Regions from separate parts of the Paenibacillus sp. SEL3 genome, predicted to be linked through region 1. Evidence: riboswitches for the same ligand, from Rfam matches in the RefSeq annotation. Region 1 holds a riboswitch; the other holds the start of a gene.
The links. A riboswitch is a leader RNA that binds a small molecule or an ion and turns the genes downstream of it on or off. The one in region 1 is predicted to bind FMN.
Positions count from the first base shown of each region.

Region 2: linked by a shared signal. The riboswitch ahead of ACYCS5_RS21350 (DMT family transporter) and the one ahead of ribE (riboflavin synthase) in region 1 are both predicted to bind FMN.

Region 1 covers NZ_CM137725.1:149,571-166,031, reverse strand. The annotation lists gene ACYCS5_RS00845 (glycosyl hydrolase family 28-related protein) at 1-626, shown strand, start outside; gene ACYCS5_RS00840 (D-alanyl-D-alanine carboxypeptidase family protein) at 840-2,033, shown strand; gene spoIIAA (anti-sigma F factor antagonist) at 2,130-2,483, shown strand; gene spoIIAB (anti-sigma F factor) at 2,480-2,935, shown strand; gene sigF (RNA polymerase sporulation sigma factor SigF) at 2,947-3,702, shown strand; gene ACYCS5_RS00820 (stage V sporulation protein AA) at 3,879-4,532, shown strand; gene ACYCS5_RS00815 (stage V sporulation protein AB) at 4,529-4,951, shown strand; gene ACYCS5_RS00810 (spore germination protein) at 4,978-6,672, shown strand; gene lysA (diaminopimelate decarboxylase) at 6,783-8,150, shown strand; gene ACYCS5_RS00800 (peptidylprolyl isomerase) at 8,313-8,747, shown strand; gene ACYCS5_RS00795 (2-oxoacid:acceptor oxidoreductase family protein) at 8,998-10,011, shown strand; gene ACYCS5_RS00790 (thiamine pyrophosphate-dependent enzyme) at 10,011-12,299, shown strand; gene ACYCS5_RS00785 (IDEAL domain-containing protein) at 12,519-12,983, shown strand; FMN riboswitch at 13,055-13,228, shown strand; gene ribE (riboflavin synthase) at 13,560-14,225, shown strand; gene ribB (3,4-dihydroxy-2-butanone-4-phosphate synthase) at 14,313-14,969, shown strand; gene ribH (6,7-dimethyl-8-ribityllumazine synthase) at 15,000-15,464, shown strand; gene ACYCS5_RS00765 (segregation and condensation protein A) at 15,639-16,433, shown strand; gene scpB (SMC-Scp complex subunit ScpB) at 16,402-16,461, shown strand, end outside.
Region 2 covers NZ_CM137725.1:4,629,804-4,646,264, forward strand. The annotation lists gene ACYCS5_RS21310 (TetR/AcrR family transcriptional regulator) at 149-733, shown strand; gene ACYCS5_RS21315 (HlyD family secretion protein) at 757-2,121, shown strand; gene ACYCS5_RS21320 (ABC transporter permease) at 2,123-3,346, shown strand; gene ACYCS5_RS21325 (glycine betaine ABC transporter substrate-binding protein) at 3,444-6,041, opposite strand; gene ACYCS5_RS21330 (quaternary amine ABC transporter ATP-binding protein) at 6,016-7,239, opposite strand; gene ACYCS5_RS21335 (GbsR/MarR family transcriptional regulator) at 7,755-8,318, shown strand; gene ACYCS5_RS21340 (carboxylesterase/lipase family protein) at 8,472-9,953, shown strand; gene ACYCS5_RS21345 (methyl-accepting chemotaxis protein) at 10,044-12,074, opposite strand; gene ACYCS5_RS21350 (DMT family transporter) at 12,315-13,262, opposite strand; FMN riboswitch at 13,441-13,585, opposite strand; gene ACYCS5_RS21355 (hypothetical protein) at 13,708-14,403, opposite strand; gene ACYCS5_RS21360 (ABC transporter ATP-binding protein) at 14,396-15,319, opposite strand; gene ACYCS5_RS21365 (sensor histidine kinase) at 15,428-16,372, opposite strand; gene ACYCS5_RS21370 (response regulator transcription factor) at 16,374-16,461, opposite strand, start outside.

The DNA of each region.
Region 1 (16,461 bases):
TTTTGGTGGACGAGGTGGGAGGGTATCCCCGTAATCTAAAAAAGCTTATTTCTTTCTCTGGTAGCTCTTCCACACAGCAGGTGACACTTCGCTCACATTTGGATTTTAACTATAACAATAATCGTTATGACGAGAATAATGGGACAGGGCAGGCTTTGCTGCTGGTCGAGAAATACTCGAACAACGGAATTGAGCATTTGGACGAAACCTTTGTTAAAGCCTACCTGGGAGCGAGGCAAAATCTTCCGGCAGGTAGCTGGCAGAAGGTGAAGTTCAATCAAATCAACCAGGATGAGCTGATCGAATTCGATGCGGTGAATAGTCGATGGCGAGCCAAGCGAGCTGGGAAATACAGAATACAAGTCTACATTTCGACCGATCCCCAAGTGGATGGAAACCGTACACGGTTAGCACTTCACTTGAATGATGAGCAGCTTGCCGGGAGTTCCGCCTATGCTTATCTCGATGACAGGGTAATTGGTGGACTGAACTATAGTGCATTGAGTGGAGCAATGGAACTTAGACTGGAAGCGAATTCTTTTATTGATATACGGGTGTTCAGTCAAAATGCAATGGATATTCTACCAGGTGGAGGTATCACATATCTCACCGTAAGCCGAATTTAAACAATTATTTCACAGACGATAGATGTTCTGTCTTTTTATATATTGGAAAATGCGCACCATGCTGACTCAGCTTGGTGCTATTTGATGTTTTTAGTCATATGGAATATTTTTCTTTCATTCTGACGACAATGGTTAGCAGCACGCGAATAGGCCGGAGGAGTAAGTAAATAGGCTCCGGTGGTTTACGCCAATATGTTGAGGAGGGAACCGATTGTGAAGAAAAAAGTGGTGGCGTTCATCCTGGCTTGCCTGGTAGCCTTGACTGCCGTCCCTGTCGGCGGTTGGGCCGAAGAAAGTATACCTGAAAGCAAAACCAAAGAGGGATCAGCGGCTGAGCTAGCTCCCCAGGCTCTCTCGGCGATCCTGATGGATGCAGATACGGGCACAGTCATCTATGAAAAAAACAGTCGTGAAAAGCTTCCTCCAGCGAGCATCACCAAGATTATGACGATGTTGCTGACAATGGAGGCCATTCAGGATGGCAAGCTTAAGCTGACTGATAAAGTTCGGGCCAGCGAATATGCGTCTTCAATGGGAGGCTCGCAAATTTTCTTGGAGCCGGGAGAAGAAATGACGGTCGATGAGATGCTGAAGGGAATTGCGATGGCTTCAGGCAACGACGCCTCTGTGGCGATGGCTGAGAAACTTGCAGGGTCTGAGCAGGCATTTGTTGAGATGATGAACGCCAAGGTGCAGCAACTCGGGCTCAAGGATACGCATTTTGCCAATTGCAACGGTTTACCCGTAGAGAATCACTATTCTTCTGCGCATGATATTGCGGTTATGAGTCGGGAGTTGTTGAAATACCCGCAAATTACGAAATATACGGGAGCCTATCAGGACTATTTGCGTAAGTCCTCAGTCAAGCCCTTTTGGCTGGTGAATACGAATAAACTTGTCCGTTTCTATACTGGAGCAGACGGGCTGAAAACAGGCTATACGGCAGAAGCAAAGTTCTGTCTTTCCGCTACTGCGAAGCGTGATGGCTTGCGTGTCGTGGCTGTCGTGCTCGGGGAGCCAAATACGAAGATACGCAACAATGAAGTGTCTTCCATGTTCGACTATGCATTTTCTCAATATACAATGAAATCCATATACAAGCCGGGTGAATTGCTGGGCAGCGTAAAAGTTGAAAAAGGCGTGTTGCCAGAGCTGAAAATTCAGGCTGACCGTTCTTACAGTGTGCTGGTGAAAAAAGGTGGCAACAAACAAACGTTGCGTCATGAATTGCAACTGGCCCCAAGCCTCAAAGCTCCTGTCCAGGCTGGTGACCCAGTTGGTAAGCTGGTCGTCTATCAGGATGGACAACGGCTTAAGGAGTTTAATATCACTTCGCCTGTGGCTATCGAGAAGGCCGGATGGTGGAAATTGTTTAAACGTACCATGTCGAACCTATTTTCTTTGTAGATTTTACGGGGTTTTCTTCTAGTTTTGTCGGAGGGCAGGAATCGTCTGCGGCTACGTAGAAATCCTTGTCCAAGACCGGGAGGAGAGTGAGCAAGCATGAACCTGCAAATTGAAATGGAGCATCACCGGGGGGTACTGATTGTAAGGCTGTCTGGTGAGCTTGATCACCATACGTCGGACATGGTCCGTATGCAAATGGATGAGGCGATTCAGCGCCGGCAATGCGAGCATATTGTGCTCAGCCTGAAGAATCTTCAGTTTATGGATAGCTCCGGCCTTGGCGTTATCTTGGGACGGTACAAACTGATCAAGCAAAAGGGCGGAAAAATGGCAGTCTGTGATGTCAATCCGCCAGTACACCGACTGCTGGATATGTCAGGGCTGTTCAAAATCATGCCCATTTATGAAAACGAGGGAAATGCGCTCACGGAACTGGAGGTAGTGTCATGAGAGAAGGCACGGGTAACAATTTCATGAGCTTGCAGTTTGCTGCAAAATCCGAGAATGAAGCATTTGCTCGTGTGGCTGTCGCGGCCTTTATTTCCAGGCTTGATCCCACAATGGATGAGCTAAGTGATTTGAAAACCGTGGTGTCTGAAGCGGTGACAAACAGTATCATTCACGGCTATGACAGCGACCCGTCAGGTGTCGTAACGATTAGAGTCGGGATTGAAGCGGACGTGATCACGTTGGTTGTTGAGGACGCAGGCCGAGGAATTGAGGATCTAGAACTCGCCAAGCAGCCTTTATATACGTCCAAACCTGAATTGGAACGCTCCGGCATGGGCTTTACAATTATGGAAAATTTCATGGATGAGTTTGAAGCAGTCAGTGAGCCGGGCGGAGGCACGTCGGTCCGGATGAAGAAAAGGATTGAATCCAAGAAAGCTTTATATAATTAGGAGTTGATCCTATGGAAGCAGGAGGAAAAAAAACTTCGCACAGCTATTTAGAAGATGCGGAAGTCAAGCGGCTTATTGCATTGAGTCAATCCGGTGATAATGAGGCTCGTGAGACACTGGTCAATAGTAATATCCGGCTCGTCTGGTCTGTCGTGCAGCGCTTTATGAACCGGGGGTATGAACCTGACGATCTTTTTCAAATTGGTTGCATTGGCTTGTTAAAATCGGTGGATAAATTCGATCTCAGCTACGAAGTCAAATTTTCAACATATGCAGTACCGATGATTATCGGTGAGATTCAACGGTTCCTGCGTGATGACGGTACACTCAAGGTTAGCCGTTCCTTGAAGGAAACGGCCAATAAGGTCCGCAAAATGAAAGACGAGCTATCCAAACGGCTCAACCGCCTGCCTACAGTCAAGGAAGTTGCTGATGAGTTGGGAGTGACGCCAGAGGACGTTGTTTTTGCGCAGGAGGCCAATAAGCCGCCTACTTCAATTCACGAAACGGTGTTCGAAAATGACGGTGATCCGATTACACTTATGGATCAGATTGCTGACGAATCACAGGAAAGATGGTTTGACAAGCTGGCACTCAATGAGGCCATTGGCGGACTATCTGAGCGGGAGCGGTTGATTGTGTACCTGCGCTATTACCGGGATCAGACGCAATCAGAGGTTGCAAGTCGGCTTGGTATTTCTCAGGTGCAGGTATCACGGCTGGAAAAAAAGATTTTACAACTGATCCGCGATCAGATTGCCCAATAATAACAGTCAGGATCTTAGTGAAATCCTTATGCTTACGTAATTCTAAAGGGTATTCCAAAGCCATTTTAATGGTCAGGGGTACTCTTTTTTGCGTGGGATAAAAGACAATACACAGAATAGGTTTCCTTGCTTCGTTCCATACTAACTGATAATTACGAGGATAAGGAGGGGATCTGATGACTCATACTCCGGCTCCTACAGTAGCTCCTATTGTCTACTTGCGGCTCCGCAGCCGTGTCCGCATGATACAAGGACAGGATTTACATTTGGGTGATGTAGCCAATTTGCTGACTAATCCTGAATGGGAAAAGGAACTGCTTGAGCTTGTTCTCAAGCGGCCGCAGCACCAGGACGGTAATCTGATACTGATAGATATGCTGCAGATCATAGCAAAAATTAGAGATCATATTCCGGGGGTCGTAGTTGAATCTCTTGGGAAGCCGCATGTACTTGTCGAACTCGTGGAGAAACCCCGTAAGCCGTCCAAAATACTGTTTGTTTTGGTATGGGTGCTTCTGTTTTTTGGCTCTGCGCTGACAATAATGAATTTTCATGCCGACGTTAGCATGATGGAGGTACAGGTTCGGATTGTGGAGATGATTACGGGACATAAGGATGAGCATCCGTACCTGTTTCAAATTGCTTACTCAATCGGCATAGGCTTTGGCATGATCGTTTTTTTTAATCACTTGTTCAAGAAAAATTGGAACGAGGAGCCGACACCGCTGGAGGTGGAAATGTATCTGTACCAGGAAAATGTGGATCAGTATGTTGTGGCAGAGGAATATGAAAAGATGGCCCGTCTGCAGACAAAGGCTAAGAAACCATGATATTTGTACAGGCTGCACTTCAGATTATTTTAGGTATTGCTGGGGGCCTTGCGGTGGGTAGCGGTGTAATTGCTTTTTTTATTGTGCTAGATATCATGCCGCGATTAGCACAACTCACCCGTACGTATAAAAAATCACGTGCATACGAAAAGGCAATGATTATAGGTTCAGTGCTGGGGACTGTGGTCGATTTTTGGAACATTTGCTTGCCACTACCGGGCATATTTACATGGATACCTGGGCTATTTTGCGGAGTGTTTATTGGTTTGCTCGCCGCGGCTTTAACGGAGGTATTAAATCTCCTGCCTATACTCGCCAAGCGACTCCACATGACCGTGTATATGCTTGGTCTGCTAATGGCAATGGTGCTTGGTAAGGTGACGGGTTCCTTATTTGACTGGTTTGTATACAACCGTTAACAACGAAAGCGAAGGGGGCAAGGAATATGGATCACAGAGCGGATCAAGAGGATCGGGAGCAGCATCAAGAAGATGGGGTAATCGGAAGGGAACATCATACTGGCGAAGAAAAGTTGAGTCCATGGCAGGAAAAGCAGGCGCAGGAATCTGCACGTTTTAAACACAAAAAAGAGAGTGAGCGATCTGATAACGTAGAGGAGTCCGTTCGCTACTGGCAGGCCGAAGATAATATATCGCCGAGGATGAAGGATAACAAGAATACACTTGAAACAGTATTAGGTTTGGGGGAGACCTTTGATGTCGTATTCAGGGAAATGACACTGGGAGGGCGTCATACCGGATATCTGTTCCTGAATACCTTTGCGAAGGATCAAATTATGCTTGAAGTGCTAAAGCGGCTCACCTATCTGACGCCGGATAATCTCTCTTCCGATGGACTACAAGCGTATTTCGAAAACTTTATTCCACATATTCAGGTGGAGAAGACAGATAAAATGTCAGTCGTCATTAACAAGGTACTGACGGGGATGAGTGCCTTTTTCATGGAAGGCGAACGTTTTTCCCTTATTCTGGATACTCGTAATTATCCGGTGCGTAGTCCGGAGGAACCTTCTTTGGAGCGGGTTGTGCGCGGTGCCCGTGACGGGTTTACTGAAACAATGCTTACAAATGTAGGTTTGGTGCGCCGACGTTTGCGGGACCCAGGACTTAAATTTGAGGCTATGCAGGTCGGACGCCGAACTCGAACGGACGTATGCTTGGGCTATATTGACGATATTGTAGATAAGGTGATGGTGGATACTGTACGAGACAAAATTAAAAATGTTAATTTGGATGGTATTCCGCTGGCCGATAAGCAATTAGAGGAGACGATTATCAATAAAGGTTGGAATCCATATCCATTAGTACGATATTCGGAGCGACCAGATGTCGTGGCATCGCATATTATGGAAGGGAGACTCGTTATTTTCGTAGATACCTCACCCAGCGTGATGATCTTGCCTACCACTTTTTTTGACTTGTGTCAGCATGCAGAAGAAAATCGGCAAACCGCTTTTATGGGTAGTTATTTGCGCTGGGTACGTTTTTTAGGCATATTCGCCTCAATGTTTCTGCTTCCGATGTGGCTGCTAATGGTCATCAATCCCGAATTAAAACCAGCTTTTCTTGATTTTATTGGTCCTCAAAAGGAAGCACATCTTCCGCTGATTGCACAGTTTATCATCGTGGAATTAGGGGTCGATCTCATGCGAATGGCGGCTGTGCATACTCCGACACCACTGGCTTCCGCTATGGGCTTGATCGCAGCCATTCTGGTCGGTGACATAGCGGTTCAGACGGGACTTTTCGTGAATGAGGTTGTGCTGTATATGGCTGTCGCTGCCATAGGAATGTTCGCAACACCGAGCTACGAGCTGGGGCTGGCAAATAGACTGATTCGACTATTCCTGCTGGTTGCTGTTGCGATTTTTCACGTACCGGGCTTTGTCGTGGGTACGACACTGATCATTTTGATGCTGACGCTGCATCGGTCATATAATTCTTCGTATTTGTGGCCGTTCATTCCTTTTAATGCCAAAGCGTTAGCTTCCATCTTGTTCCGTATGCCTGTACTAGATTCACCTAACCGCCCGTCATCTAACAAAACGAGGGACAATACGCGTATGCCCCATACGGATGCCGACACAGATTCAAACTCAGGCAATGGACAGGAGCATTAATATAAATGATCTGCATAAAAATCCATTGTTCTTGATGTTTTTTTTGCTATACTGGTGTAAACATTCGATGGAATATGACTAGCTTGTTCCAGAAAGAGAGGCGCCAGAACATGTATTTGCATGGAAGCAGTAAAATTAACAGCAATGGACATTTGGAGATCGGCGGTTGTGATACAACGCTTTTGAAAGAGCGTTTTGGCACGCCGCTATATATTGTTGACGAACAGTTAGTCCGCCGGCGTTGCCGGGAATTCATAGAAGCTTTTCGTGAAACTGGATTGAAGTTTCAAGTTGCTTATGCAAGCAAAGCGTTTTGTGTTATGGCGATGTGCGCTTTAGCTGCTGAAGAAGGGATGTCGCTTGACGTTGTTTCCAGTGGAGAATTATTTACTGCGCTACAAGCAGGGTTCCCGGCAGAGCGAATCCATTTTCACGGCAATAACAAAACACCGGAAGAAATTGAAATGGCGTTAGATGCGCAAATTGGTTGCTTCGTCGTCGATAGTGAAATGGAGTTGCATTTGTTGCAGGCCCTTGCCTCTGAGAAAGAACAACAGGTGAATATCTTATTGCGGGTTACACCAGGGGTTGAGGCGCATACGCATGAATATATGGCCACAGGTCAAGAAGATTCGAAATTTGGCTTTGACATTGGGAACGGTACAGCACGCCAAGCAGTGGAACAGGCTATCAAGCTGGATCATCTTAACCTGCTGGGGGTACATTCTCATATCGGTTCGCAAATATTCGAAGTGAATGGCTTCCAAATGGCTGCTGAACGGGTTGCGGCTTTTTCCAGAGAAATTAAGGAACAGCTTCAGTTTTCTTTCAAAGTGATTAATCTGGGTGGGGGATTTGGCATTCGCTACACTGAGGAGGACACACCGCTGAAAGTTTCCACCTATGTGCAGGCTATCGGCGCAGCGGTGAAAACTTATTTTTCAGGACTTTACGATGAACTTCCAGAAATTTGGATTGAGCCGGGACGCAGTATTGTAGGCGATTCAGGCACGACCTTATATACGGTAGGAAGCATCAAGGATATTCCGCAAGTACGTAAATATGTCTCGGTAGATGGTGGGATGACAGATAATCCACGCCCTGCATTGTATCAGGCCAAGTATGAAGCGATGCTGGCTAATCGAGCGCAGGATACGAACGAAGAGACGGTGTCCATTGCGGGCAAATGCTGTGAAAGCGGCGATATGCTGATTTGGGATGTAGAGCTGCCTCGTATAAATAGCGGCGACTTGCTCGCTGTTGCCTCAACCGGAGCCTATAATTACTCGATGGCGAGTAATTATAACCGAATACGTCGACCAGCAGTTGTATTTGTCAACAACGGTGAGGCCGAGTTGGTGGTGCGTCGGGAAACCTACGAAGATATCGTACGCAACGATGTTGTGCCACAGCGCTTGATTCGTGAGCAAGCCAGTCCGGCGGTTCAGCCCAACGCCAAGATTACGGTTTCATCCTGATTTTAACATTGTAAGATCAAGCAGGCCATTGAGTCGGTAATCATATACCGGGGTCAATGGCCCTTTTTTTTGGACAAGACTTTGCTAAGCGCGGCAATTCATAGTAAACTGGAACTTGATGTTATTTAGTTCTCAAAACAGGTTGAAAAGGAGATACAAACAATGAAAAAAGGTAGAATAGATCTTGAAAACGGCGGTATCGTCGAAATTGACTTTTTCCCAGAAGAAGCTCCAAACACCGTTGCTAACTTTGAAAAGCTGGCAAACAGCGGTTACTACAACGGTTTGAGCTTCCACCGTGTCATTCCTGGCTTTGTTGCTCAAGGTGGTTGTCCGATCGGTAACGGTACAGGCGGTCCTGGTTACACGATTGACTGTGAAACAGCTACGAATACAACAAAGCATGCCAAAGGCGTTCTGTCCATGGCACATGCAGGTCGCAACACAGGTGGCAGCCAATTCTTTATCTGCTACGCTCCACAACCACATTTAGATGGAGTACATACTGTATTTGGTAAAGTAACCAAAGGTATGGAATTCATTGATGCTGTAAAACAAGGCGACAAAATGAAAGAGGTTAAAGTATTTGACGTGTAATTTTACCGTTAATTACATGATCTTTTTTAAATAGCGTTGCACTAAGCCGTTCTGTCTTTGGACAGGGCGGCTTTTGTTGTCTTTTGTTTGACGGTTTATTGATTTTCGCAATCACGTAGGCATTACAGTGCGTAAGATCACATTCGAAAAGTAAGTGTTGTGATAGCCTTTCCATAAGAATGCAATTTCCAATTTTTTTATATGAGTATTCAAACTCGTTAAGGATTGGAAAAGAAGGGGGCTTATCACATTGTCTATTTTAACGAGCACAAATCGACTCGGATTTTTTGAAATCCGGCTGGAATCCATTGGTGGACTCGGCGCTAATCTGGCTGGCAAAATGTTGGCCGAAACCGGGGTGCTTGGTCTGGGGCTGAATGCTTCAAATTTTTCGTCCTACGGTTCGGAAAAAAAGGGAACTCCGGTTAAAAGTTTCGTCCGTTTCTGTGAGCCAGAAGTCGATATTCGGGATCACAGTCCGATTGAGCAACCGCATGTGGTAGGCATTTTCCATGAAACGTTATACAAAACGGTAAATGTAATCAGCGGACTGCCAGCGGATGGGATTGTAGTGGTTAATTCCACGCGTCCAGCAGAAGAAATACGGGCTGATTTGGGACTGGTATCCGGAACATTAGCGGTGGTGGATGCGATGGGCATCGCACTGGAAGAGCGAACCAAACTAAATACGTCCATGCTCGGTGCCTTGTTCCGTGTCTGTGACTTCCTGGACCCGGAAGCGATGAGATCGGTTATACGCAGTACCTTTGAAAAGAAAAATCCACTGTTAGTGGAACCTAATCTGCGTACGTTTAACCGTGGTTATGATGAAATGGAACTGCACGTATATCCGGTTACTGATGACGCGCAGGATCGGGTTTTTGAACGTCCGCAGCCATTGCTGGGATACGAAACGCAATTACTGGGGGGCGTTATTGCAACTCAGGGAAACAGCATAACGAGAGATGTTAGTGGTTCACGTCAGGGGTATGTGCCTGAATATGAAGTTGATAAATGTACCCATTGTGCCAAGTGTGATTCGATTTGCCCGGATTACTGTTTTGTATGGGAAGAGCAAGCAGACAAACGCGGAAGAATGATGCCATTTTTGCAAGGGATTGATTACCAGTATTGCAAAGGATGTCTGAAATGTGTAGATATTTGCCCATCGGGGGCACTAAGCTCGCGTCGCGAGCAATGGGGATGGGCTGAACAGAATCGAGTTGCCCACCAATTTCCAGTATATGAAGGAGGGCGTGCGTAATGGCAAAACTGGAGGAAGAACTCAAACAGACAGGCGCCGCGCAAGTGACAACGTTCGAATCCGGTAATGAAATGGCAGCAACGGCGGCTGCGCAGATTAATTATCATATGATGGGATATTTCCCGATTACTCCATCTACCGAGGTAGCGCAGTATCTAGATCAGATGAGAACGAGAGGTCAGCATAATATTAAGCTGGTTGCAGCAGACGGAGAACACGGATCGGCAGGGATTTGTTATGGAGCTGCCGCAGCGGGAGCGAGGGTGGTGAACGCCACTAGTTCGCAAGGTTTCCTGTACATGCTGGAGCAGTTACCTGTTCAGTCAGGTACTCGTTTTCCAATGGTTATGAATCTGGTGACACGAGCTGTCAGTGGTCCCCTGGATATTCGTGGAGATCATTCGGATCTGTACTATGGTTTGAATACAGGCTGGGTCATTTTGACGGCAAGTACACCACAGGCTGTGTATGATATGAACATTATGGCACTAAAAATTGCAGAGCACAGCGATGTTCGGCTGCCTGTAATGGTCGCATATGATGGTTTTTATACGTCCCATCAAAAACGTAAAGTGCAATATTTTGCCGATGCTGAGACCGTGCGTGGTTTTGTAGGTCCTAACCCGAACTTAAATTATCCGAATATTACGGATTTTGATCATCCTGTTACTGTGGGCGCGCATATGAACGGCGATGACCTGACGAATAATCATGTTCAGCTGTCCGAAGCACTGAAGCTGTCAGAAGGAGTATATGAGCAGGTAGCAGCAGAATATGCCGCTTTATCCGGTCGGGAATACCCGATTTTAGATCTGTATCAAATGGAGGATGCTGAGGTTGCGGTATTTCTGTTGAATTCGGCGGCTGAATCGGCCAAGGATGTGGCGGATCAACTCCGCGCGCGCGGAATTAAAGCTGGTGTGATACGTCCGAACATCATCCGACCGTTCCCAGCCGTACAACTGCGGGAAGCATTACGCAATGTCAAGGCGTTGCTAGTAGGTGAACGTGCAGACTCGTATGGGGCGGACGGTGGTAATTTAACGCATGAAATTAAAGCGGCCTTGCAGGAGGACCCGCTGAATCGGACACTCGTGTTGAGCCGTATCTTTGGCTTGGGCGGCAAAGATTTTTATGCAGAAGATGCAGAGGCGTTCTTCCAGCTTGCAATCGAGGCGGCAGAGGCCGGACGAGTAGAGAAGCCCTTTGATTACTACGGAATTAATTCGGGTTCACCGGACAAGGTGATGCCGCAAGTTATGCAGCCGCCACGTGGTAATGATTACCGGACGGGTCTGATTCAGGTTACGCCGGACGAGGAGACCGGGAAGCTCAAGGTCAAGGTACCACCTTTGCGGTCGTTGACAACCAAACCACGGCGTCTTTCACCAGGCCACGGAGCTTGTCCAGGATGTGGGGCATTGTCTGCGCTGGAACTGTTTTTCAAAGGTATTGAAGGGGATATTGTCGTGCTGTTCCAGACAGGCTGCGTATATGTGACGACGACAGGGTATCCATATACATCACACAAACAACCGATGATCCACAATCTTTTTCAAAACGGGGCCGCTACCCTTTCAGGAGCGCTGGAAGCTTACATGGAAATGAAACGGCGTAATGAAATTGAGATGTCGGACGATCCGACCTTTATCATGATTAGTGGTGACGGTGGGATGGATATTGGTATGGGTTCTGCGATTGGTGCGGCTCTGCGTAATCATAAGCTAATCATGCTGGAATATGATAACGAGGGGTACATGAATACAGGTTCACAGCAATCTTACTCCACTCCGCTCGGTCACATGACCAGTACGTCGGGTGTAGGTAAAATGCAAAAAGGAAAGCAAGGGCATCACAAGGATACCGTGCAAATCATGGCTGCTTGTAACATTCCGTATGCTTTTACCGCTGCTGAAAGTCATCCGCAGGATATGCTGCGTAAAGCAGCCAAGGCTCAATGGTATGCAAACAACGTGGGTACGGCCTATGGTAAAATCCTGTGCGCCTGTCCGCTGAATTGGAAATCCGAAGACAGACTGGGTACCAGCATTGTGGGCGCCGCAGTCGAGTCCTGTTTCTTTCCTTTGTACGAAATAGAGCAAGGCAGTACGACGATTACGTACAATCCGGAGGACAAAGGAAAACGAATTCCAGCTGCTGAATGGCTGAAATTAATGGGTAAAACGAAGCATCTTATTAAGGAGGAGGCTACGCTGGCGACCTTTGAACAGGAGATTGAGCGTCGTTGGACTATCCTGAAAAAGAAACATGAAATTTCAGAGCTATAATCCTGTTTTTTGCATAATCATCGATTAACATTGTTAGCCGCTGTTACTGTAGTGGCTCAATCAAGATTCTTTGCGCTTTTTGCGCAAAGAATCTTTTTTGTCGTTTATGGGTTGAAGCATAAAAAAACAGGTAATGATTTCCGATATAGGAGTGGAGGCCTATAAGAGGCACGTTAAAAAGTTTTCTTCTGAATTTTAAGATGCAATGAGGTGCAGGTAATGATTAAGCTGAATACAGTTGAAATAATCGAAATTATAAAGAAGCAAATCCCTAAGGTTATGAACATCAAGCCAGTGGAACTCAAGTTTACGGAAGATTTTGGACGGACCTCGCTGGCAGCGACAGAACACAAATTTACGCTGACGAACCAGCATTATTCTGCCAAGGTGATGGATTGCGTGTTAGAAACACAAGTACGCCCCATTTTAATGTGCGAAATTATTTATTTTCTAAAATGCGAGTTTATTGACGGACATGTTGATGTACGACTGGATTATGAAGCATGTTCTGAGGAAGGGCGAGGACCGGTTGCTTCAGCCGTAATTACCTTTGATCATGCAACAGAGCTGGGAGTCGAGGAACTGGCCGATCTGATTGACTTGGCGCTTCATATGAACGATAAAACCTGGTTTGAAGAACTCTCCAGCCAATATGTCAAAACCAAAGCAGGAGCTTCTATTTGATAACTTGCTTTTTTTAGAAGTCGGTGCTAATATACGTAACAAGTTTAATGTTAATTCAATTAAATAAGAGCAAGATCCTTCGGGGCGGGGCGAAATTCCCCACCGGCGGTGATGACATGTTTGTGGATCGTTTTTGTGAGAAACAGCATGGCTTAGTCCGTGACCCGGATGCTGAATGATCAGCAGAAGGTGGACCTGGTGCAAATCCGGGACCGACAGTATAGTCTGGATGGGAGAAGGATACGAAGCGCATGTACATGACGTGACATGTGCCGATTTTTAGCATACCCAATTGTGCGTACGGCTTATTTCGTTGTAGGATGGCATCGGGCGATAGCTTTCTTAAGCTTTCTTTTTGATGGGTGTTCTGAGCGTATTTGGCTGTATCCTCAGTCATGCTTTCTATTGGCAAACCTATGATTTCATGTCGTCTTAAGATGCATATAAACTGCGCTTGTATACTACAAATGTGACTCTCATCACCCCCATGACGGATTGAATCCGAACTGGGGGTTTTTTGCGCTTATAGCTGATGAATTAGGGATAAACTGAGATGTAGTGGAAAGGAGTGAAGGCATGTTTACCGGATTGGTCGAGGAAGTGGGTCGTATTCAAACCATTTCCAAAAGCGGTGAAGCGATGGTGCTGGGGATTTCGGGTTCCGTGGTGTTGGGCGATTTAAAAATAGGAGACAGTGTCTCAGTGAATGGCGTTTGCCTGACGGCGATACAGATCGGTACGAAAGACTTTAAGGTTGATGTGATGCCGGAAACCTTTCGTAGCACTAATCTGAAAGAGTTGAGATCCGGCAGCCGAGTTAATCTGGAGCGAGCGATGGCGGCGAGTGGAAGGTTCGGAGGACATATCGTGCAAGGACATGTGGACGGGACGGGAACGATTCGCGGGGTGACATCAGACCAGAATGCAGTGGTGTACGAAATTGAGCCTAAAAATCAAACATTATTTAAATATATTCTTCTCAAAGGGTCAATCACAATTGATGGTATAAGCCTCACAGTCGCACAGCGTACGGGAGAGACCTTTGCCGTATCCATTATTCCCCACACCTTATCCGAAACGGCCTTACAAGCCAAACGTGAGGGGGATACCGTCAATATCGAATGCGATATTTTGGGCAAATATGTAGAACAGCTTTTAAATTACAGAGGTGCAACGGAGGCGGAGAGAGTAGAAAAAGCTCCTCTCAGTTTGGACTATTTGGCGAAATACGGCTTTGCCTGATATTGAATGGTAAACCTGTTTAGGAGCATTCGTGGCACAAGACATAAGGAGGAAAGTGTTATGGATAGAGGTAGCCAAACAAGTGCAATGGCAAACGTCATAGAGCATGGCGAGTTGGAACATGACGAAGAGATTCGTTTGGATTCCATCGAAGAAGCGTTGGAGGACTTGAAAAACGGTAAGGTTGTCATTGTAGTGGATGATGAACAGCGCGAAAATGAAGGCGATTTTATCGCTTTGGCTGAAAAAGCGTCGCCTGAGGTCATTAATTTCATGATTACAGAAGGTCGCGGGTTGGTCTGTGTGCCGATCACACGACAAAGAGCCGAGGCCTTGGAATTGCATCCTATGGTAAAGCAAAATACAGATTTCCACGGTACTGCCTTTACGGTATCGGTAGATCATATGGAGACAACAACGGGGATTTCAGCGGCCGAGCGTTCCTTGACTGTACGCGCCTTGGCAGACGAAGCAGTCACAGGAAGTGATTTCCGCAAGCCTGGTCACATGTTCCCGCTGATTGCTCGCGATGGGGGTGTCTTGCAGCGTGCTGGTCACACGGAGGCGGCTGTTGATCTGGCTCGACTCAGTGGCTTCAAGCCTGCTGGAGTCATTTGTGAAATTATAAAGGAAGATGGCTCAATGGCCCGCCTGCCTGATCTGGCATTGGTCGCTAAGCGACATCAATTGAAGCTGATCAGTATTCAGGATTTGGTGGACTACCGTCGTCGTTTGTCATTGTAAATAATTTAAATTAAGAGAGGTTGATTAATTATGGCACGTTTTCTAGAAGGTAATCTTGTATCGAACGGTTTAAAATATGGTATTGTGGTGGGCAGATTTAATGAGTTTATTACGAGCAAGCTGTTAAGCGGTGCAATTGACGCACTTCAACGACATGGTGCACAGGAAGATGAAATTGATGTAGCCTGGGTTCCGGGTGCATTTGAAATTTCACTAATTGCGCAAAAAATGGCTGCAAGCGGCAAATATGATGCCGTAATTACGCTGGGTACGGTCATCCGTGGTTCTACTTCACATTATGATATCGTCTGCAATGAAGTGGCCAAGGGTGTGGCAGCGAGCAGCCTAAAAACGGGAGTACCTGTTATTTTTGGGGTAGTGACTACAGAAAACATTGAACAGGCTATTGAACGAGCAGGTACGAAGGCTGGTAATAAAGGTTGGGATTCAGCACTGGCTGCGATTGAAATGGCCAATCTCGGCAAGCAATTTTAATGATAGGAATAGCTGAATAGAACGGTATAAACTGCGAGGGGAAAAAAGGGATTGGATTGTTAAGCAAGGCGATGACGTATATACTACAGAAAGAGGGATTGATAACGCAGAGCATAAGTGCTATAGGGAAAGGTATTGTTGAATGATGATTGGAGTAAGGCAGGGGGAAGCACATTGACAGTCGTAAACTACAAGCTGGAAACATTCGAGGGTCCGCTGGATCTACTGTTGCATCTGATTGATAAAGCCGAAATCGACATTCAGGATATCCCGATTAGCGATATTACTGATCAGTATATGGCTTTTTTGCACAGTATGCAGGAGCTGGAACTGGACATTACGAGCGAGTTTCTGGTGATGGCGGCGACGCTCTTATCCATTAAGAGTAAATTGTTGCTTCCCAAGCCACCTGTGATGGAATATGACGATTTGGATTTTTATGAGGAAGAGGATTATGATCCACGTGAGGAACTGGTCCGCAAGCTGGTGGAGTATCGTAAATATAAAGGGATTGCTCGCCATCTAAGTGAACGTGAGTGGGAGCGGAGTCTAATTTATGGCAAAGAGCCAGAAGATCTGAGTGCATTCCTGCCCACTGAACCCGTAAATCCGGTGCATGGGCTGCATGCAAGCGATTTGGTCGCAGCCTTTCAGCGTGCTTTGCGCAAAGCAGAACGACGTACGACGGTAACCCGTGTTCATCGGGACGAAATTTCAGTCAAGGACCGTATCCGGCAAGTTATCGGGGCTTTAGAGATGGTGGGGAATGGAGGACGGCTGCTGTTCTCCAAGCTGATGCATGAGGATATGTATCGGCATGAAGTGGTTGTGACCTTTTTGGCTATCCTTGAACTGATGAAAATGAAGCAAATTTTCTGTTATCAGGAGAAGCTTTTCGATGATATTGTAATGGAGTGGAGAGGGGATTTACGGGTTAATGGATTATCTGAAGCTGAAATCAATTATTGAGGGACTGCTGTTTCTAGCAGGAGAGGAA
Region 2 (16,461 bases), 2.1 Mb from region 1:
TTTTGCATTTTCACTTTTAGAATAAGCGTTTAGACGAATTGTCTAAAATGAAATATTTTTATTTTTCCTATTGCTGGATAACTAAAAATGGGCTTATAATAAATACATAATTTTTGTACTGGACGGTCAGTTCAAAAAAGGAGGAAGCATGAAACAGCAGACAAAGGAAATTATTTTTAACGGCGCACTCAAAGCTTTTTCTGAACGAGGATTTAATGAAACAAATATGGAGGAAATTGCCAAAGTTTGTGGCATAGCCAAAGGAACCCTGTATTACAATTTTAAAAACAAGCAAGAATTGTACATTTACATTTTGAAGATGGGGATGGAGCGTTTTGTCCGGGATATCCATGAAGCAATGGCTCATACTCCTAAAGATCAGGTGGAGCTTAGGATTCGCAAGCTAATCCAAGTACATATTGAGTTTATTGTGAGAGAACCGGACTTTTGCCGTCTATTGGTCAGTAAGGGCTGGGTTTCGCAAGAGCAGCATTTTAATATTAGGCAGGTGCTGGCTGACTATTTTGATTTTATGGAGGCAGAGATCGATTCCGGCAAGTTTCATGGGAAAATTTCAAGTAAGCTGGATGCCAAAACAACAGCCAATTGCTTATTTGGGATTTACATTTTTGCACCGATGAGGTCAATGGTTTGGGGCGAAACGATGAATCTGCAAGAGGTTCGTGAAAGTATTGAAGTTTTTGTGTGTAATGCATTGGGCATGCAACATTAATATACAGATGGAGTGATGAAAACATGAAAGCTAAAAAATATACGATTTATGTCGTACTTATTATTTTAATCGCGGTTGGGATATATGCCTTAACTGCTCTTCCACGGGGTGGAAGCAGCTTGTCTGCGGATCAGTCTTCTTCCATTCCTACGGCTTATGTGGAGTCGGATACCCTCAATGCCAGCTTTAAAATGGCAGGACGGATTGACCAGATGCTCGTCAAAGAAGGCGATCAGGTGAAAAAAGGGCAGGTGTTAGCCCATCTGGAAAGTCGCGAGTTGGAAGATAAGGTGAAGCAGGCACAGGCGGCATTGCTGGCAGCCAAGAGTAATGTATCCAAAGCAAAAGCTGGAGTGTTGCAGGCTCAAGCAGGCGTAGGCCAGGCACAGGCTACTGTGAGTGCTGCTCAGGCCAAGAAAAGCCAAGGCACGACATCGGTCAGTGTGACCGCAGAGGCTTCCTCCAGCCAGATTGAACAGGCCAAAGCGGCTGCGAACGCTGCCAAGGCAAAACTGGATGCCCTCAAGAGCGGGGCAAGACCACAGGAGCTTGAGCAATTGCAAGTATCTGTGAAGGTAGCCAAGGAAACGCTGGACCTGACCGTTAAAAATCTGGAGCGTGCCAAAAAGCTTCAAGAAGCCGGTGCAGCAACCCAGGCATCTTTGGATCAAGCGACATTGGAACATCAACAGGCAGTGGCCAAGTATAATGCAGAGTCGCAAAAATTGGATATGGCACGGGAGGGAAGCCGCAAGGAGGAAATTACGGCGGCTGAAGCTCAATACCGCCAAGCCTTGGCTGCGGTGAAGGAAGCACAGGCAGGAGCGGGCAAAGTTGCTCTGCAACAGGAAGATGTCAAAGCCGCTCAGGCTTCGGTAGAACAAGCGCAATCTGCGGTGAAGGCGGCGCAATCCACAGTTGAGCAGGCTCAATCTGCGGTTGCAGGTGCCAATGCACAGGTAGCCCAAGCGGAAGCCGCGCTTCAGGAGGCTCAGACCTATTTGAGCTACACTACGCTGCGTGCGTCTGAGGATGGAATCGTAAAATCCAAGTCGCTTAGCTTAGGTGAAATGGCTAGTGCAGGGTTCCCGGTTTATACCATTGAAACTTCGACACAACGTTGGGCTAAATTCTATGTACCTGAAACGTCTCTGAACGGTCTTCAAGCAGGGGATACAGTCCAAATTAAATTGCTGTCTGGCGGTAAGGAGCTGAAGGGTAAAGTCATTCTGTTAGAATCGGCTGCTGACTTTGCCATTCAAAAACCGAGCCAAAGCTCCGGTGACAAGGATGTCCGTTCCTTCGGTGTTAAAGTAGCATTGCCAGACCTTGCTGCATCGGTTCCAACAGGCTCCACGGTTCTGTTTACAGGCAAAGGGGCGCAGTAATATGCAGGATTCACAGGAAAGACTTCGTATCCGCGATGTGTTTCGCGAGGAATGGCTGAGCATCTTCCGGGACCGCCGCTTTATGGCTATTCTGCTGATTACGCCGATTGTGTATACGATACTATTCGGCTTCCTATATTCACATCAGCGGATTACCGAGATGCCTGTCACCGTGTACGACGGAGATAATTCGCAACTCAGTCGCCAGATCATTCAGGCGTTTGATTCGACCGATTCATTTGCCGTTACACGGCAAGCAAACAATCAGGATGATGTAGTCCGTCAAGTAGAGACTGGAGAAGCTAAGGTCGGAATCGTCATTCCCGACAACTTTACTACTCGGCTTAAGCATGGGGAGAATCCACCCGTGCTCACGCTGATTGACGGCAGTAATATGATGTATTCCAATAGTGCCAGTCGGATTGCGAATCAGGTTATTAGTAGCGTGAGTGCCGGAGTATCAGTCAATTCCATGAAACAAAAGGGAATGAACGCCGATCAGGCCGCATCGACGCTGACTACCATCCCGTTCCGATCCAGAGTGCTATTTAACCCGGTATATGATTATAAGCTTTTCATGCCCCTAGGGGTTATCTCTGCGGCTCTCCAGCAGTGTTTGCTGCTTGGTATCGCGTTGTCCTGCACGCGTGATAAGGAAGCAGGGACTTGGGGGAGATTTGGCGCATGGAGAAATACCCCTTGGCGTTTGGCTATTGCCAAACTGGCACCGTATTATGCAGCGGGAGCTTTCAATGTGCTGACTGTATTCAGTATCAGCGCTTTATGCTTCGATATTCCGTTTAGGGGACAGGTATTGCCGTTGATTTTAGTGTCGCTGGTTTTTAACTTTGCCTTGTGCGGATTAGGCTTCCTGTTCAGTCTCTTTTCCAAAACCAGAGTAGATGCGACCCAAACTCTGATGCTGATTGCTGTTCCTTCCTTTATGCTGTCAGGCTATACGTGGCCATTAGAGGCAATGCCCGGCTTCTTGCGGGGGCTTGCTGAGATATTGCCACTGACGTATTACCTGGATGCTGTACGGAACATCACGCTCAAAGGACTGGATATCACATACATCTTCAAAGATATGATTGCTCTAGGCGTCATTGGTTGTGTAAGTCTGCTGGTGTCTTTCGCGATCTATCCGTTATTCTTTAGACAGCACCAGACGACAGAGCAGCATGCCGATGTGTCCGCTCAAGAAGGATTCACGCTAAAAGGCTGAGAGCAACTCTAAATATTGGATATCACAAAAAGGCAGATCAGGAGTAAACCCTGATCTGCCTTTTGCTTGTTCGTATGGTTTAAAAGCAGAAAAAATATTATTGCGGCGGCTGAAGATCCTCGATAGAATCAATCGGCACATAGGATGGAACGACAAGTCCGGACATAACGCCAGTCATGCTGGTTCCGATGTCATCCACCTTATCCTTGTATTGAGCCCAATAATCAGCATGCGTCAATGGAAGCCAAGCGGCTGCGGTAGCATCTACACTTCCGCTGGCCACGCCAGTCCACATCGGGCCGATTTCCACTTGCAGAGCTGTTACTTTATAGCCCAATTTTTGTTCCAATACATATTTCAATACGTTCGTACTGGCAATTTCAGAATCCCAAGCAGCGTAGCTTAGCTTCAAAGGATCGCCGTTGACGGGCTGCAGACCCTTGATCCATTCCTGAACCTTGTCAGGATGTTTATCAGCCCAATTCTTGGCAGCCTGCTGTGGGGCAGTACCGTCCTGAATCGCGATCATCACTTCACCCATATCTTCAGCAGTCCACTTAAATCGGCTTAGAAATTCATAAGCCACAGGAGCATCCTGCTTCAAGCCTTTGCGGGCGATTGTATGAATTTCTTCCTTATCACCGTACGCCTTTTTAGGATCTTTCAAGTATTTCAAATCATATTTATTAAACATCCAGTGAGGAGTCCAACCTGTTACGACGATAGGCTGCTTGGCTTTGATAGCTTTATCCAGTGTAGCAGTCATAGCAGCTCCAGAGCTTTCAAGCAGCTTCCAGTCGGATAAGCCATAGTCATTCATAGCTTTAGCGGTCAGCTTCATTAGTCCGGCGCCAGGGTCGGTACCGACAATGCGGTAGCCGACCTCTTTGCCAAAGTCCCCAGTTGTGGCGGAAGCCGGAGCCGCTTCGGCTCCGTTATCCTGCAAATCAGTAATCGATTTAACATCCATGTAAGCTGGAACGACCAATCCGGTTTTAACACCGCTCATATTAGCCCCAAGATCGTCGAGCTTATCCTTGTATTTAGCCCAGTAATCCGCATGTGTTAACGGCAGCCATGCAGCCGGTGAAGCATCTACATCACCACTAGCGACACCCGTCCACATAGGACCTGCTTCAACTTGAAGTGCGGTTACTTTGTAACCCAGTTTGTTCTCCAAAATATAACTTAGCAAATTGGTGCTGGCAATTTCAGAATCCCAAGCCACATAACTTAGCTTGAAGGTGTCACCATTGACAGGTTGCAGTCCTTGAGTCCATTCCTGAACCTTGTCGGCATGTTTCTCCGCCCAATCCTTGGCAGCTTGCTCAGGACTGGTTCCGGCTTGAATGGCGACCATCATTTCACCCATATCTTCTGGTGTCCATTTGAAACGTTTTAGAAACTCATAAGCGATAGGAGCATCCTGCTGCAAGCCTTTACGGGCAATCGTATGAATCCCCTCGGCTTCACCATAAGACTTCTTAGGGTCTTCCAAATATTTGAGATCATACTTGTTGAACATCCAGTGTGGAGTCCAACCTGTAATAATGATCGGTTTTTTCGCTTTAATGGCTTTGTCCAGTGTGGCCGTCATAGCTGCACCGGAACCTTCAACCAGCTTCCAATCAGACAAATTGTAGTCTTGAATTGCTTTGGCAGTCGATTTCATAATGCCTGCCCCGGCATCAATACCGATAATTTTGTAACCGACTTCTTCGCCAACCGGGTTGGCAGCAGCGTTACCTTTGCCAGATGCGGAATGATCTGTACCCACAAAATATTGGGATGCACCAGCGATCAAAATGACAGCTGTAACTGCAGAAGTAATCCATACTTTTTGCTTGCTGGATACGCGGCTTTTGCCTTTTTGCGTAGGTTTAAACAGGTTTTGCGTAAAACGGTCAAGCACAATAGCCAGAACGACAACAGCTAAGCCGGCTTCAAAACCTTTACCGATTTGCAGCTGTGTCACAGCACGGTACACAACAGCACCGATGCCTTCCGCACCGATCATGGAAGCAATGACAACCATAGACAGTGACAGCATAATCGTCTGGTTAATACCAGCCATTAAGGTAGGCAATGCAAGTGGAAGCTGAACTTTGAACAGCTTTTGCGCAGATGTTGAACCAAAAGCGTCTGATGCTTCGATCAGCTCACCCGATACTTGCATAATCCCCAAGTTGGTCATGCGAATGGTTGGGGGGATAGCAAAGATAACAGATGCGATAACACCCGGCACAACACCCAGGCTGAAAAAGGTAACCGCTGGGAGCAAGTACACGAACGCAGGCATCGTCTGCATAAAATCAAGTAAAGGCGTGATAATGCGTGATGCCGATTTACTGTATGCACACCAGATCCCGATGGGAATCCCGATAACAATGGATACGAGCGCAGACGTGATGACCAGTCCGAGCGTATTCATTGTTTCACTCCAATAACCAAGATTATCAATCAGCAGGAAGCCGATGACAGTAAATAGCGTAAGCTGAACCCGCCCGATCATAAAGGCGATAATCCCGATGATTACGATGAACACCAGAGGGTGCGGAAGCATGAACAGGCCTGAGAAAAAGCCAACTACAGCTTCTATAATGGAAGAAATAACATTAAACAATCCAGCCAGATGAATACCCATCCAGTCTACAATGGATTGAATCCACTCAGCGATTGGCAGTTTCGGTATCATGGGCATTCACCTCCTTCGTAGTGGTAACATCTCCACCAAGTGCGCCGAGCAATGCTCCACGGACGATAACGCCCAGCAGCTTTTGCTTGTCATCGACCACAGCCAGCGGCACCTTGGACGAGCTTGTAATTTCAAATAAATCATTAATGACTGTCTCGGCAGCAACCTGCGGTCCGTCCGTGATCAAAATATCTTCAATTTTCAAATTATTGCGCAGTGCATGAACAGCATCCTCGGCGTTAATAACACCCAGTAGCTTTTTGGTGCGGTCAATGACGAACAAATTGGAAATCCCACGCTCCCGCATCAATTCCAGAGCCACACGCGGACCACGATCCATGGTGATGGTTTCTGGACGAAGCATGACATGAGCAGCCGTCAATACCTTGGACAGATCCACATCCTCGACGAAGCGGGCTACATAAGAGTTAGCCGGTTGGATCATAATTTCTTCCGGTGTACCGATTTGTACGACCGCACCGTCTCGCATCAATGCAATCCGGTCACCAATCCGCAGCGCTTCATCCAGATCATGGGTGATAAACACAATGGTTTTCTTCATTTTATCTTGAAGCTCCAACAGCTCATCCTGCATGTCACGGCGAATGAGAGGGTCCAATGCACTGAATGCTTCATCCATCAGGAGCACTTCAGGGTCATTAGCCAGCGCCCGTGCCAGACCGACACGCTGTTGCATACCGCCACTTAATTCATCGGGCATTTTATCGCCCCAGTTTTTAAGACCAACCAGTTCCAGCGCTTGTTGCGCCTTTTCCTGACGCTGTGCTTTTTCTACCTTTTGAATTTCAAGACCATATTCTACATTTTCTAGTACAGTCCGATGTGGGAACAGGGCGAATTTTTGAAAAACCATGCTGATGGTTTTACGACGAACTTCGCGAAGTTGTTCTTTGTTCATCTTACGGAGATCTTTGCCGTGGACCAGAATTTCACCAGAGGTAGGCTCAATCAAGCGATTTAGCATTCGCACTAAAGTAGACTTGCCACTGCCCGATAGCCCCATAATTACGAAAATTTCACCTTGCTTAATTTCCATGTTGGCCTTATTGACACCAACAGTAATCTGTTTTTCTTTGGCCAACTTTTCCTTGCCCCAGCCTTGCTCCAGGAGCGGAACACCTTGCTCTGCGTGAGGACCAAAGAGTTTGCTGACATTTTTGACTTCCAAAATCGTCATACATACACCTCTTCTTTCTATACTTTGCTTGGTATTAACCCCATGTTGCATTAAGGATTGAGTATAAAAATCATAATTCTGAACATCCTGAACGGTTAATGACAAAATTAATTGTAACAGAAGCATTGCTTACATTTCAAACAAAAAAACTGTTCATAAAGTACGTACAGAAAAAACTGTACAAAGTTTCCTTCGATATGCTCCTTCGTTCTATAGAATGCTCAAACATTCGGAACTTTACAACCGATAGTGCTTTTTTTAAAATAGACAATGAAATATAACCATAAGAAAAAGATTTATGTATATCCATAATTTAAAAAGTTTACTATCATTAGCAATTTTGCGAATTATGATTTTGAACGACCCATGCTGTTGTAATATAGACAGAAGCTTTGCTTTTGAAACATTTCATTTATTGTTGAAAGATTTCATATATTGCGTCAAAGCTAATCTTTTACGGGTAAATCGTTCATACTAGGTTGTGCAAAATGCTCTAAAATTAGGAGGTTGCAAGCATGAGCTTGTACCAGTTAGGTGATGAGCAGCAGGCTTCGCTGCAAAAAATTCGCAAACGTGTCATAGAAGCTATAGGTAAAAACATGGACCTGTATGGGATTACTTTGTCTGCGGGGCATTTATACGGTTTGCTTTTTTTTGCGGATAAACCAATGACGCTGGACGAGATGGGCCGTGAAATGGAAATGAGCAAAACGAGCATGAGTACAGGAGTTCGCACATTATTGGATCTGAAAATGGTAAATAAGGTATGGAGCAAAGGCTCACGCAAGGATTTGTATGAAGTTGAATATGACTGGCATCAAACATTTACTGACTTCTTCGCTATTAAATGGAGAAAAGCGGTAGAAACAAATTTACTGGTACTGCGCAAAGCCATTGATGAGCTGGACAAATTGATGAATCAGGGTGAAGAGTACGAGGAATTTAAGGCGATTCTTCAGCAAGATCGTTTGAAGATGAAGCAGGCCGTCGCTTATTACAAGTGGCTAGACCGACTAATTGACTCTATGGAAAGCGAAGAAATTTACAAGCTGATTCCAAAAGAAGAAGTTCGGGATTAATCGCTATTTCCCTATCTTGTTTATAAAAATGCCGGAGCGCAAAAGTGCTTCCGGTATTTTTTGGTTTGGCCGTGTGCAAAGGGTATAATAGAGATATGTAAAGATTGATATTATACCGTTGTGTTGAACATACGAAATAAAGGGGGCTTCATAATGGAAAGTATTACGGTACATACTCGTTTAGGTCAATTACGTGGGGAAACGGGAAATGGATATCATGTGTGGAAAGGTATCCCATATGCACAGCCTCCTGTTGGAAAACTACGTTTTCACGCGCCCCAGCCTTTGGAGTCTTGGGAGGGTGTGCGGGCTGCGACGAGTTTTGGGCCAATCTGTCCGCAACCTATGCCATCCGCTGAAAGTATGACTGGAAATCTGGTGGAGCCGCCTGAGCAGTCAGAGGATTGCTTATACCTGAACGTTTGGACACCTGCTTCGAAGACTCCTGAGAAGGGACGTCCAGTGATGGTGTGGATTCATGGCGGTGCCTTTGTCACGGGGTCCGGGATTATACCTTTATATGACGGGGAACGCATGGCGAAGAATGGCGATGTTGTGGTTGTTACGATCAATTATCGATTGGGGCCGTTAGGATTTTTGCATCTGACTCCAAAGGGAGATGGCCTGACCTCTAATGCGGGACTACTGGATCAGATCGCTGCGCTGGAATGGGTTAGGGATCACATCTCTGCCTTTGGCGGCAATCCGGACGAAGTGACGGTGTTCGGTGAATCAGCAGGCGCGATGAGTATTGCCGCTTTATTGGCGATGCCAGCAGCTAAAGGACTGTTCCAGCGTGCAATTTTGCAGAGCGGTGCGTCGCAGGTATTGCCAACTTCACAGGCCGAGCAAGTGACGGCTGTGTATCTACAGCAGCTGGGTGTGGACACTCAGCATCCAGAGAGGTTGTTTAGCCTGCCGACAGATGCGCTGATGCTAGCGATGGCGAAGACGCATGAAGTCATCGGACCAGGGATGGCGATGATCTATCAACCCGTTGTGGACGGTGTGACCTTGCCAGATGTACCCCTGTCTGCAATCGCGCAAGGTTCAGCAAAGCAGGTTTCCGTTTTGATTGGAACGAACTTGCATGAGGGGGGCTATTTCATCCGAAAAGAATCCCATCTAATGAACAAGTCGACAGCGAGACAGGCATTGGAAATGATGACGGGCATGTCAGACATCGGCGACCTGATAGAACCTTTTCCGGTTACGATTGAGGGACAGGCGCAAATGTTGACCGATCTATTTTTTTGGCGTCCTGCGTTGGCTCTTGCTGTTGCACAGTCGGCGCATGCGCCTGTATGGATGTATCGTTTTGATTGGACATTGCCGGGGCATCCTACCTTTGGACAAGCGGTTCACGGTGCAGAGATTGCGTTTGTTTTCGATAATCTGGAGCTGCTAGATAAGCTTGGATTAGAGATTCAACCTTCGATGCAGAAGCTGGCTCAAGATATGCAGCAGGCATGGGTTGCTTTTGCACGTGATGGGAAGCCAGTGCTGTCCGAGGGGGCTTGGCCGATGTACGACAGAGAAGAGCGGACTACAGCTATTTTCCATCAGAATATTAAGGTGGAGCACGACCCTGAAGGAGATAGACGCCGTCATTTAACCGGTCAGATGACCCTATAAGTAACAAGAGAGAGAGCATATCAAGAACTCAAATGTAAAAAGCCTTCGCCCGTAATTTGTATACGGACGAAGGCTTTTGTTAGTAGTAAGTTAAATCTTAAATCGCTTAACCAGCTGTTGCAAATCCTGCGCCATGTTGGACAACTCCTGTGACGAAGAGGCAATTTCCTCCATAGCTGCCATTTGTTCCTGAGCAGCAGCAGATGTTGTCTGCGAGCTGTCCGCCGAATTGCGAGACAGGCTTGCCAAATGGGTAACAGTGGCGGAGACTTCCTCTGTACTGGCTGAGATTTGTTCAGCAGCAGCGGACACACTTTGAATTTGTTCCACGATATGAGAAGTAGAGCGCTCAATATTCGTAAATGCACCTTCTGCATCTTGGCTAATACGCATACCTTCACCTACCTGGTTACGAACATTACCGTTCATGGTAGCGGTAGAGCGTTGAATCAAATCGAGCATCTGAGTAATAATCTGACTGATGGAATCCGCGCTTTCCTTGGATTGCTCAGACAGCTTGCGTACCTCTATAGCGACTACGGCAAATCCACGCCCGGCTTCGCCAGCTCTGGAAGCTTCAATAGACGCGTTCAGAGACAACAAATTGGTTTGCTTGGCAATGGCGGCAATAGCCGTATTCATCTGCTTCGCATCGTCCGAGAGCTGGGATAGCTCATCCATTAAGCTAGCCGTTTGGCTGACAGCCTCCAGAATACGGTCCATTTGGGTCCGTACACTACTGATCATTTGGCTGCCTTGAGCCACATCATGCTCGGTTTGTCCTGCTGAATCCACGATGGAGCTTGCCGATTCGGCAATGGTGCTGACACCCTTCGCCATTTCTTCAACGGCATTAGCGGTCTGCTCGGATGCCTCGGCGCTGGTGGCTGCATTTTCCGCGGATTCCATAACCGTTTCCGCTACATGTTGTACGGACTCCGTCGTTTGCTCTGTGCTTTCCTTGATTATCAGGGAAGAGGAAGCAAGTCGGGAGGAGGTTTGGTTGACCTCTGAGACCATCGTATGCAAGGAATGCGTCATCTGGTCAAAATTCTGTGCCAGTTCGCCGAACTCATCCTTGCTGGATAGATTAACACGTTCGGTCAGATTTCCGTCACGGACGATGCGTGTTCCTGCTTGCAGCTTGCGCAGCGGAATTAAGAATGAGCGGACCATAAGCACAATGATGATCGCCGCGGCAAGTATGGAAATAACAATCACAATCAGGCTTTGTTTCAGAATTGGTTGGGCTGCATCACTATAATCCTCCAGATCCGACAGTGCGACAATGCTCCAACCGGTGAGAGGGTCCTTAAGTGTAAAGGCCAGCATATCTCGATTCATAAATTGAATTTGCGACATGGAAGGAGTATCATTTTCGACGGTTGTCGCCACTTCGGGAAGTCCTTCTATGGCGTCAGCCGCTTTTTTGCCTGTCTTGTTGAAAGCTGTTCCAGTCCCAGATACAACTTTATGTTCAGAATCAACAATAATGAGTCCTCCGCGCTCACCAATCTTAACAGACTGCAGACTTTCACTCATTTTGTCCAGGTTCAAAGCCAGGGCAACAGCTCCTTCACCGTCCTCCAGCGTTCCCGATATATTAACGACTAAATTCCCTGTCGTGACGCTGGCAACTGGAACACCGACGAATACTTTACCCTTTTCCAGCATCGCGTTTTTGTACCATTTTCTCTCCCTGGGATCATAATCGGACTCCTGTTTTTTCGGCGAACGTATGTATTGCCCCTTCTCATTGCCGAGAAGCGCTGCATCTAGCTCGGGGTGAGCCTTGACGATAACATCTAACTTTTTCTGAAGGGTCTCTTGGTTGGTACCAATGGAATCAGAATTGATTTCAGTGGTAAGCACGTCCAGGTCTTTCATAATAGGCGCTACATACTGATTGACATTGCTCCGGATCAGATACAGATTCGTGTATACGGAACCGCCCATTTGCTGACTGAGTTGGGTCGTAGCCCCCTGATAAGAAAAGTACCCGATAAGTACGCTCGGAATCAATAACACAGCTAAAAAAGATATTATTAATCTTGTCCTCATTAAATAAAACTGCTTGAGAAACCTGTTCCACCACGGAACTGTTTGTTTTGTTTTAGTCATAGTTCTTGCTCCTCTGTGTCTGATGATCACTACATTGTTTTATTCGACATAAACCGACGAATTTTATAGATGTAATCATTGGGAAACGAGAAATAGTAGCATATTTTAGACACTTTTTTTGAAAAACAGGTCTAAAGAACTATGATTAATATTAATGCGAACACATAAAAAGCCAAATCGGAGATGCAAAAGCATCTTCACAATTTGGCTTGGGTGAGTCATGAAGGGGACATTGAACTGTTAATTTTTTTGCTGACGTGAAATCATAAAGAGCGTAATCCAGATGAGCATAAAACCAGTCAATTGCGCTACAGTAACGATTTGCTGAAATGCGATCCAATTAATCACGACCCCCACCATGGGAAAGCTCAATTCTGCCATCGTAGCATAAGACGCTTTGGTCGTACTTAAGCCTTTGTAATACAGCAATAAGCTAAGAAGACCCGGAAGCAATGCCTGCAATAGCAAGTTGATAATCACAGCTGCGCCTGCCCATGTACCGGCAGGCATATTCCATGGCGCATGCTCTACAGAGGTGAGGACAATCAGCAGAGGGAGCGCCACCATGAAGCGGAGGGAGGTTACCGTTTCATATTTCATTGAACGAAGCAAGTAGCTTCCCATGACTGTCGAACCGCCCCACAGAACCGCTGCACCCAGTGCAAGTAGACTACCGACCTGGGCAAAATCACGAACATGCCCGAAGGGGAGCGACCAACCGAAGGTCAGAAGATACGTCCCGAACAGAGCGACGACAATTAATAATCCAAAATGACGCGGCAGCATTTCCTTCAATATAACGCGGGCCAGAATAATAGCGACCAATGGTTGAAGCTTCTGGAGTAAGAGTACAGCATTCAGATCACCGTTGCTGAGCGCCATGGTAAAAATCACGCTGGCCAGAGCCGAGCCGCCCCACGAGACGAACAAAATAGCGAAAACTTGACGAAGCCGTACCGCTTTGAGTTCCTCACGATGTTTCCACAGCATCGGTGTCAGAGCAAGGAAAAGCAGCATATGCTCCATTAGTACAATTTGTGTTGAAGTAAATGATTTTAGCAAAATAATACGAAACAGCGGATCAGCGCCCCACAAGGCTGCTCCTATTGCGACCAGCCAAAAACCGCTTTTCATGTGGGAGCTATGATCAAAACCTTTGGATGTTAGTACAGTAGAAGATTGACTCATACTCAATTAGCTCCTTGCGAATACAGGACCGGTGGCACAAAAACCCCCGTCTATGGCGAAAGGCCATGCAAGACGGGGGTTGATCAAATAAACTTGCCGCTTTATGCAAGTTAAATGAAGTTACTGCTACTGCAAAACCCATAACGCAGCATTCATCCACTTCGCGGCATGTTGATATTTCGATCTTCTTCCATCCGGACTTTACCGTCGGCTTTGGCATCTCACCAAATCAGTCCGTATCCTGTTGCCAGATACAGAGTCGCGGGCTTAGCTCCATGAGCCATACCGCCGGTTGGGAATCTCACCCTACCCCGAAGATCCTTATTCCGTTTTTTAATTTCTCCTATAGGATATACCTGTTTTAGAATGAAGTCCAGTGAAAAATGTGTGTATATCTAACAATGATTTTCATCTATTTTTCGAAAGCGTTTTACTAAGTTACATACTATGAAGTAATATCCTTATACTCAATGCGTCGAATCGCTGCATAAGCCACAAGCATTCCCAGTATAGAGAAGCCTATTTGCACGGGGGCTATGGAGCTAAGTGTAGCGCCGTTATTATTGGAGAAAAGCAATGCTACAATCAGGATTGAGGTCACAATGGTGGTGGGTACAGAGTATCTTCGCATCCCCATATACAGCGGAACCAGTCCCATAAAGCTGGCAGCAACGGCATTGATCAGCGTCCGTGCTGATTGTTGACCCAGTATCGAAAGAGTAAGGTTATCGGGTACAATCAAGACAAGCTGGTTGAGCAGATGAATAGCAGCCGTAATGATTATTTCCGAAATAATAATAGATAAGAAGGTAAACAGCAGCACAACCAAGAGCTTGGCGATCATCAGCTTCTGACGGTGAATCGGATACATGAACAGGATCGTAATCGATTTGGACTTAAATTCCCCTACGATAAAGCGGCACAGAAGAACAGAGGCAAACACAATAAATGTGGCTCTGACCAGCATGTCCATGAGATCGAGAAGCTGAGTGTACTGTGTAAATTCGGGTATTCCTGTACTTTGGCTGTCCAGCGCGATGATACAGAGCAACCCAAGAATGCATGCATTGGCGATCAGTGCTGAACGGATATAACCCGCCAGATGAAATTTTTTCAGCTCCAATTGCATCAATTTAAGCATGGAGATCACCTCCGTTTAACAGCCGCAAAAAGTAGTCTTCTAGCGTACTGCTTTTCTGATGAATGGAATCCACTTCTATATCATTTAAAATGAGCGTCTTCGTAATTTGTTTCTGCGGTACATTTGAGTCGTAAATACGTATATTCTGTTCATTGAGCACCCTTATATTATTCAGATTCAGATGATGGGAGAGGACGTAGGCCGCCTTTTTACAATCGTTGGTCGTAAATTCGATGTATTCCGTATTGGTTTCTCGCACCTGTTCCATCGACACTTCCTCAATCAGCCTTCCGTGATTAATCACGCCTACCGTATCCGCAATCTGCTCTATTTCCGCTAAAATATGACTGGACACGAGCAGAGTCATCCCATATTCCTTGCATAGCATGTGGAATAGTTGGCGGATTTCCTTGATTCCCACGGGGTCCAAACCATTAATCGGTTCATCCAAAATGAGTAGCTCTGGCTTAGTCGCAATAGCGCGGGCAATCCCGAGACGCTGTTTCATTCCCAGTGAAAAGTCTTTTACCGACTTGTCACCCGCATTCTGCAAGTTTACTAATTCCAGGGCATCTCGGACAGCCTGCTTATTATAGTAGCCCATGTATTCACAATGAAGTTCCAGATTTTGCTGCGCCGTCAGCCTGTCATAAAAAATCGGGTATTCAATAATCGAACCCATCCGTCCGAGCAGATGATACGATTTTGGCGTTAGTTTTTCACCGAATAATTCAATTTCACCCGATGTCGGCTTGAGTAAATTCGTAATCATTTTCATTATCGTTGTCTTGCCTGCCCCGTTGGGGCCGAGAAAGCCATAGGTTTCTCCCTTGCGCACATTCATGCTGACTCCTGCTACAATTTCGTTGCCCTTCAGGGCTTTGGTCAACTGATGTGTACGTATTACGTAAGTCATGGGTGTTCTCCCTTCGTATACTGCTGATAATTCAAGGATAAAGGGCGAAATGTTCATTTTTCTTTCGTGATTCTTACAAATTTATTAAGTTGAGTATGTTGAGTTCGATTAATAGTTGATTTTCTTCAATGTAAAAGAGAAGACTGTCCGCTCATAAGGTCTACTGGTCAATTGAATTTCTCCGTTCATCGTTTCAACCAGACGTTTGGCAATCGTAAGGCCCAGTCCGCTGCCTTGTACCGCCTTATTGCGGGAGTCCTCCAGTGTGTACATACGTTCAAAAACTTTATCTTGCTCAGATTCCTGTATGCCTTTGCCACGATCCCATACCTCTATACGCACTGTATCCTGCTGTTCTGACAGCGTCAGGCCTAGCGTCCGTCCATCTGCCCCGTAGCGAATGGCGTTCGAGATCAGATTATTCAGCACCCGCCCAATCGCTCCTTCGTTCCCCAAGGCATGAATGGGGTACTCCGGGATCTCAATATGCACAGTAAACCCCTGTGCAGTCAGCAGGTCATAAAACTCTAAAATGCTGCGTCTGCACAGTTCTCCCACTTCCAGTCGTGTCAACGGAATATCCGTATCATTAGCTTCCAGTTTCGCCAAATTAAAAAAGCTTCCGATCAACTCAATCGCTTCGCTTGTCTTTTGGTGAATTTTGGATAGCAGCTTTATACGTTCTTCCGGCAAAATAGTCGGATCGCCATCCAGCATCTCGGCATATCCAAGCACAACCGTAAGCGGGGTCTTGAGATCGTGTGAAATGTTCGAAATCATTTTGCGCATAGCAATTTGGCTACGGTTGTAATCTGCAGACACTCTGAGATTCAAGTCCAGCAGTCGATTAATTTCCGTCATGAGTCGTTGCAGTTCAACGTCACCTGTGACATATAGCAGCTTTTCCGCATGATTCACCGTCACTATTCGCTCTAGTAGGGCTCGGATATCCCTTATTTTGCGCTTATTGGCCATACGCTCCCGCCAAAGCCATACTATAACGACTGACATGATGAGACCGACAATCCATTCAGAAATGTTTTCGATGTTCATATCAGCCATTCTCCCATTTGTAGCCAATGCCCCATAGCGTTTTAATGTGGACAGGATGAGAGGGATCTTCTTCAATTTTCTCACGCAGG